2 regions of the Pseudoalteromonas sp. SWYJZ12 genome follow, and region 2 is predicted to be linked to the other one. Evidence: predicted binding sites of a transcription regulator. Region 2 holds the regulator's gene; the other holds the start of a gene.

Region 1 (3,431 bases), on a different contig from region 2:
GATTTATACAGCTGGTTTATAACCTCAGGATCGCGCTCAAAATGCATGTAGCTGGCAAGGGTTGATGCAATCGCTTGCGACGAGTCTAAGCCATTTATAAAGCTGTATTTAAGGTTCGATTTTAAATCACTCAGCTTTTGCTCATCAACAAGCTCAGTGCGTGCTTTTGCATAAGTTCGGTTAATTGCATCGCGTGCAGTGGCTAAATCATCTGCGTTTTCTACTTTAACAAATACGTGTAATAAACCCGGATCTTTGGTCTCTGGGTTATAGGTAAACATTTGGCTGGCAATTTGTTTGTCGACCACTAGCTCTTGATATAAATCTGAATTACTTGAAAAATAAAGCTGTGAGATTAAATCAAGCGCCGCTCTGTCTTTTTTAGCAGGCTCCCACGCAGCGCCTTTGTAGGATACAAGTAACCAATGCCCTGGTAGCGCTTCATCTTGCTGGTGCAAATATTTTGGTGTTTGTTGAACAGGCTCTGCTTTAATGTCAGCAACATAGTTACCCTTTTTCCAGCTGCCCCAATGCTTTTTAACCATTGCCATTGTTGCTTGTGGGTCTACATCGCCCACAATAACAAGTGACACATACTCAGGCTTATAAAATTTAGCAAAAAACTCTTTACCGTACGCCATTTGATCTGGCATGGCTTCTATGTCTTTAAAAAAGCCCATAGTGGTGTGTTTATACGTGTGCTTATCAAACGCTTCTTCGCGTACAGCGCTTAATAATTTACGAATTGGACTCGCGTTGTTTTTTAAGTACTCACCTTTTACCGTTTGTGCTTCTGTTCTAAATTGCTCTTCGGTGTAAGTTAAGTTTTGAAAAATATCAGCTTCAAGCTCAAGTACTTTATCAAGATGCTGCTTTGAAAAGTTTAAATGGTAGTTTGTAAAATCGTTTGTTGTATAGGCGCGGTTATCAACACCTGAATTTTTTAATATGTCTGAATACACATCTTCAGGGTATTTTTGTGAGCCTTTAAACATCATGTGTTCAAAAAAGTGAGCAAAGCCTGTTTTGCCCTCTTCAACTTCGTTACGCGACCCAACCGATACCGGAATTTGCAGCGACACCACATCAGGGTAATCGGTTTTAACAACCATGACACGCAAGCCATTTTCTAGCTCTTCAATTAAATAATCTTGCGAAAAAACACGATCATCAGCTTTATTTACTTGTTCTTGTTGTGCTGTTGTTTGCGTGCTTTGGTTTTGTTGCATGGCGCAACCTGTTAACGCCAGCGATACCGCTAAGCTGGTTGCTAATAATTTAAATTTCATTGTTGTCCCTTTTTAAATTGAGCAAATTTGTTGTCAGATTTAATACTAACTCACTCTCGATTATGCCCCAAAGCCAATAAATATAAGAGCCCAAAGGGAATTTATTATGTAAACAACTGTGTCAATTATAAATTATAGGAACAAGCACTATGAATAAACATCATGTTAGTTGAAAAACTTTCATTAAATAAATCTATCTAGACGTCTAAATGGCTGCTATATTAAATCCATCAAAACAAACTTAGCTGGAATGAGGATTATGGCTTTATCACTAAAAGAGAAGATAGTGGACACCAACCAAGGTGTTTATCTTATTGGTACTACCCCGCCTAAAATTGGCACCGATAAAGCGCAATTAAAAACCATTGCAGAAAAGCTATTAGGTCGCTTACACGAAATTGAATACGACGGTGTGATAATTTACGACATTCAAGACGAAAGCAGCCGAACTAACCAAGACCGCCCATTTGCGTTTAAACAAACCGTTGATCCGCGTGAATACAGCCATTTACTTCGTAATTTATCTGCACAAGATGTAATTACTTATAAGAGTGTGGCGCAGCGTGGCGTAGGCGAATTTAAAGATTGGCTAAGTGAAACTAAAAACGACTACGATTTACAAAATGTTGTTTTAGTAGGTAGCCCATCATCGATAGGCGATATAAAGCTAAGCCTGCCAGATGCTTATAAAGCGATGGCTGAGCAGTCAGATGATTTCTTTTTAGGTGGCGTTACTATTGCCGAGCGCCATTCAAGCAAACGAAATGAGCACGAACGATTAATAGAAAAAACAGCACAAGGTTGTCAGTTTTTTATATCGCAAGCTGTTTACGACGCACAAGCTACTATAGAGCTAATTACTAGCTACGCACGTACGTGTAAAGCACAGGGTATTACACCTCAACGTATTATATTAACGTTTACCCCGTGCGGCGGCGAAAAAACCTTAGATTTTATGCAATGGTTGGGTATCTCAGTGCCAGAGGCAACTAAATGGCGCATGCTTGATGCAGACAATACATTAAGCGAATCAGTCCGTATTTGCCGCGAAAACCTCGACTTAATACTTAAAAGCTGTGCGCATTTAGATGTACCGCTGGGCCTAAATATTGAAAGCTTAACAAACCGTAAAGAAGAAATTGACGCGTCAATTAACTTATACCGTTTATTAAAAGCCATTATGGAATTAAACCTTGCGGAAAAGCTAATAGCTTAAAGGCTAGGTAAGAGCTAATTAACACCCTTCTTGGCAAGCCTCATGGCTTGCTTTTTTATGTCCGTTCTTTGAAAAATTAATTAATAAATACAAGTAAAGATTTGCAGCTTAAGCTATTTATTGAAGGTGTTTTTGGTTATTACTCTCAAGCCTTTTTAAGGCAAACCCCATAGAGGAGCACATAACACCAAAAATTATTCCCTCATTAGATATAAATCTAATGCTAGGGAACGTTTCAAATAAGCTTATTATTGCTAAGGAAAAAATAAAACCTATCGCAGAAAAAACTAGCCAAGTTTGTGTGGCATGAGTCATAACGAACCTCCTTTTATTATTGTGCTTTTTTAGCGAGCTTGTACGCTTGTTTATTTTTATACATTGCGTGGTCTGCATCATTTAATAGCGCTTCAAAGGGCTGCTTTTGTTTATTAGTAAAACTATAACCAATACTAAGCGATAAATCGCAAACGTCTTCTTTGAGTAAGGCTTTTGAATACTCAGTCGAAATTTTATCCATGATGTAGTTAATCTTGCTTTTATCGCTTACTTGCATTACTGCAACAAACTCATCGCCACCTAAGCGCCCTACTATATCAGCATCTCTTAAATGCGTTTTTAGCGTATCTGCCAATATAATTAAGGCTTTGTCGCCCACTTCATGTCCGCAGGTGTCGTTTAATTTTTTAAAGTCGTTTATATCGATAAACAAACAACACACGTCAAAGCCTAAACGTAGCGCTAAGTTAAGTTTTTGCTGGGCTAATAAGTTAAGTGCTCGGCGATTATAAATATTCGTTAATGAGTCTAACATGGCTATTTCGCGCATTTGCTCATAGCTATACACAAGCGCTAGGTCGTCTTCAATCAAATCGCGTAGTTGTTCTATGAGTTCAAAATATTCATCGGTATAGCTTGTTATTTTAGTG
Region 2 (3,431 bases):
CCTTGCCTACACGGCCAACATTTTTATTTTGCCCTGGTTTTACAAGTTCAAACACTCGCTCAAAATCAGCGACTAAATCGTGTATATCTTCAATACCTACCGAAATACGAATAAGCGTATCGCCCACACCCGCTTCTAAACGTGCTGTTGCCTCCATACCTGCGTGCGTCATAGTTGCAGGGTGACAAATTAAGCTCTCTACGCCACCTAGTGACTCAGCTAAACTAAACGTTTTAAGGCTAGTTAAAAATGCCGCAGCGTCATTTATATCGCCTTTAATATCAAAACTAACCATGCCACCAAAACCAAGTTGCTGTGCTTTAGCCAGCTCATGCTGAGGATGCGACTCAAGACCTGGGTAGTAAACTTGGCTTACATATTCAGAGCTTTCAAGGTACTTAGCTATTGCCAGTGCATTTTCTTGATGCTGCCTTAGGCGCACATTTAAAGTACGTAAACCACGAAGCGTTAAATAGCTATCAAAAGGCGCACCCGTAATACCAATGTTATTAGCCCACCAAGCAAGCTCATCGCCTAACTCTTGTGTTGCGGCAATAACAGCGCCGCCTACTACATCTGAGTGTCCGTTAATGTATTTAGTGGTTGAATGCACCACAATATCTACACCAAACTTAATAGGATTTTGTAAAGCAGGCGACAAAAACGTGTTATCTGCAGCCACCAATGCACCGCATTGCTTAGCCACATCGGTAACCGCTTTGATATCTGTTAAACGAAGTACTGGGTTACTTGGGGTTTCTATCCAAATAAGCTTAGGTTTAATTACTAAAATTTGTTGAAGGCTTTCTTCTTTTGTTAAATCTAATATTTCGAGCTTTAGTAGTCCGCGTTTTTGTAAAGATGTAAATAAACGATAGCTGCCACCATAACAATCATGCGGAATTACTAACGTATCGTCACTATTAAGTAGCTGAGTAGCTAAATGCACGGCAGCCATGCCTGTAGCTGTAATTATGCCACGAGCGCCACCTTCAAGCTTAGCAAGCGTCTCAGCTAAAATATCACGATTAGGATTACCGCTACGACCATAATCATACTCACGCTTAGTATCAAAGTCGGCAAACGAATAAGTAGTCGATAAATAAATTGGCGGTACCACCGCACCATGATGTTTATCAGCATCAACGCCGTTACGTACAGCAATGGTCGCTTTGTTTTTTTCGCTCATATTCGTCACCTGATTAATTTGGATGTTTAGACGTCTAAAAGAGTAAGTTATCCGTTTTGATAAGTCAAAGTATTTTAAAGCTCTAGATGGCTAAAAGTAGAAGGGGCCTCTGCGAATAACACATTTTAGCTCACAAAAGTGTGCTTATCTTTACACCTACAATAGGCTTATTAAGATAGATCGGTATCTATTATTTGACTATCTTTTTTAAATCGATAGAATTTCACGCATATTTACACGCTTTTTATACCGTGTGAGAAATTAATAATCTGAGGCAACGATACATCTTATGGCTAAATGGAATGGTGAGTATATTCACCCATACGCAGAACACGGTAAAAAATCAGAGCAAGTTAAAAAGATCACCGTTTCGATCCCGCTAAATGTATTAAAGGTATTAACTGACGAACGTACACGTCGTCAAATCAATAACCTTCGCCATGCTACAAATAGTGAATTGCTATGTGAGGCATTTTTGCATGCTTTTACTGGCCAACCTTTACCAAATGACGATGACTTACGTAAAGATAACGCCGAAAAAGTGCCAGAAGAAGTTAAAAAAATAATGCAAGAAATGGGTCTAGAAGTACCCGTTTTAAACGAAGAATAAATATTACAAAGACAAAAAAAACCTCAGTAATTACTGAGGTTTTTTTATGTCTAAATTTTATTGCATAGCTCTACTGTATAGATTTACTGCATATAGTTTTCAGGTAGCTCAATTTGTGCAACACCTGACTCAATAGCAGCAAGTGCAACAGCTCTTGCTATACGCGGCAGTAAACGTGGATCCATTGGTTTTGGAATAATATACTGCGCACCAAATTCTAGTTTATCTACACCAGCGGCTTTTAAAACTTCTGCAGGTACTGGCTCTTTGGCAATACTTCGAATAGCATCTACTGCAGCAATTTTCATTTCATCGTTAATAGCGCTTGCACGTACATCAAGCGCACCACGGAAAATAAACGGGAAACATAAAACATTATTAACTTGGTTAGGGTAATCAGAGCGCCCTGTTGCCATGATTAAATCGTTGCGTGCGCCGTGCGCAAGTGCAGGATCAATCTCAGGATCTGGATTTGAACATGCAAACACAACTGGTTTTGCAGCCATTAGCTTTAAATCTTCAGCCGCTAATAAGTTAGGGCCAGAAACACCCACAAATACATCTGCATCTGCAATTACATCTTGCAATGTACGCTTATCGGTATTATTAGCAAAAAGCTGTTTGTATTCATTTAAGTCATCGCGGCGGGTATGAATAACACCTTTGCGGTCAAGCATATAAATGTGTTCACGCAGTGCGCCACACTTAATTAACAGCTCCATACACGCAACAGCGGCAGCGCCTGCACCTAAACATACAATAATTGCATCTTCAATTGACTTACCTTGTACTTCTAGCGCATTTAACATACCAGCAGCCGTTACAATGGCAGTACCGTGTTGATCGTCATGAAAAACAGGAATACTACAACGCTCTATTAATGCTTTTTCTATTTCAAAACACTCTGGTGCTTTAATATCTTCAAGGTTAATACCACCGAATGTGTCGGCAATGTTGGCAACCGTATTAATAAAGTCTTCTGTTGTTTTGTGCTTAACTTCAATATCGATAGAATCAAGCCCTGCAAAACGTTTAAACAATAACGCTTTGCCTTCCATTACAGGCTTAGACGCTAAAGGACCTAAATTACCAAGGCCTAGAATTGCAGTACCATTAGTAATAACCGCAACCATGTTACCTTTACCAGTATATTTATAAGCATTTGCAGGATCTGCAGCTATTTCACGTACAGGTTCGGCAACACCTGGGCTATACGCAAGTGCAAGATCATGAGCCGTTTCAGCTGGTTTTGTAAGCTCAATGCTAATTTTACCTGGTACGGGATGTGAGTGGTAATGTAGTGCTTGTTCACGAAAGTCAGACATAACGCGATGGTATCCTGCAATTTAAGTTAAAGTGAGAGATGGAGTCTTGGGGTACGATACCCTTATTATTTTTAAATTCCAAGCAATATCAGGTCTATCCTGTTATATGCTATATCCTTTAATTTTAAGAGGTTTTTCAGTAACTTTGCAGGATTATATCAACATTTAATAAATAAAAATTCACCTAAAAAGTAAGTTTTAAGGTGCTTTTATGCCTATCAAAATCTTATAAAATGTATACTTAAAGTATCAGCATAAACTTAGAATAACAGCCTACTACCCTACTTTAAAAACAGATAAGCCCACG

Evidence for each region. The regulator MetJ, encoded in region 2, represses methionine synthesis genes. The targets are predictions, from matches to a motif close to TAGACGTCTAGACGTCTA.
Region 1: a site for MetJ is predicted at 1,488-1,505, ahead of I6F42_RS09395 (methylenetetrahydrofolate reductase). Genes of this name have one in related genera too.

Annotation. Positions count from the first base shown of each region.
Region 1 covers NZ_JADYXH010000006.1:36,681-40,111, reverse strand. The annotation lists gene I6F42_RS09400 (pitrilysin family protein) at 1-1,289, opposite strand, end outside; gene I6F42_RS09395 (methylenetetrahydrofolate reductase) at 1,549-2,505, shown strand; gene I6F42_RS09390 (hypothetical protein) at 2,623-2,820, opposite strand; gene I6F42_RS09385 (sensor domain-containing diguanylate cyclase) at 2,837-3,431, opposite strand, start outside.
Region 2 covers NZ_JADYXH010000007.1:99,556-102,986, forward strand. The annotation lists gene metB (cystathionine gamma-synthase) at 1-1,189, opposite strand, end outside; gene metJ (met regulon transcriptional regulator MetJ) at 1,479-1,799, shown strand; gene I6F42_RS10740 (malic enzyme-like NAD(P)-binding protein) at 1,883-3,124, opposite strand.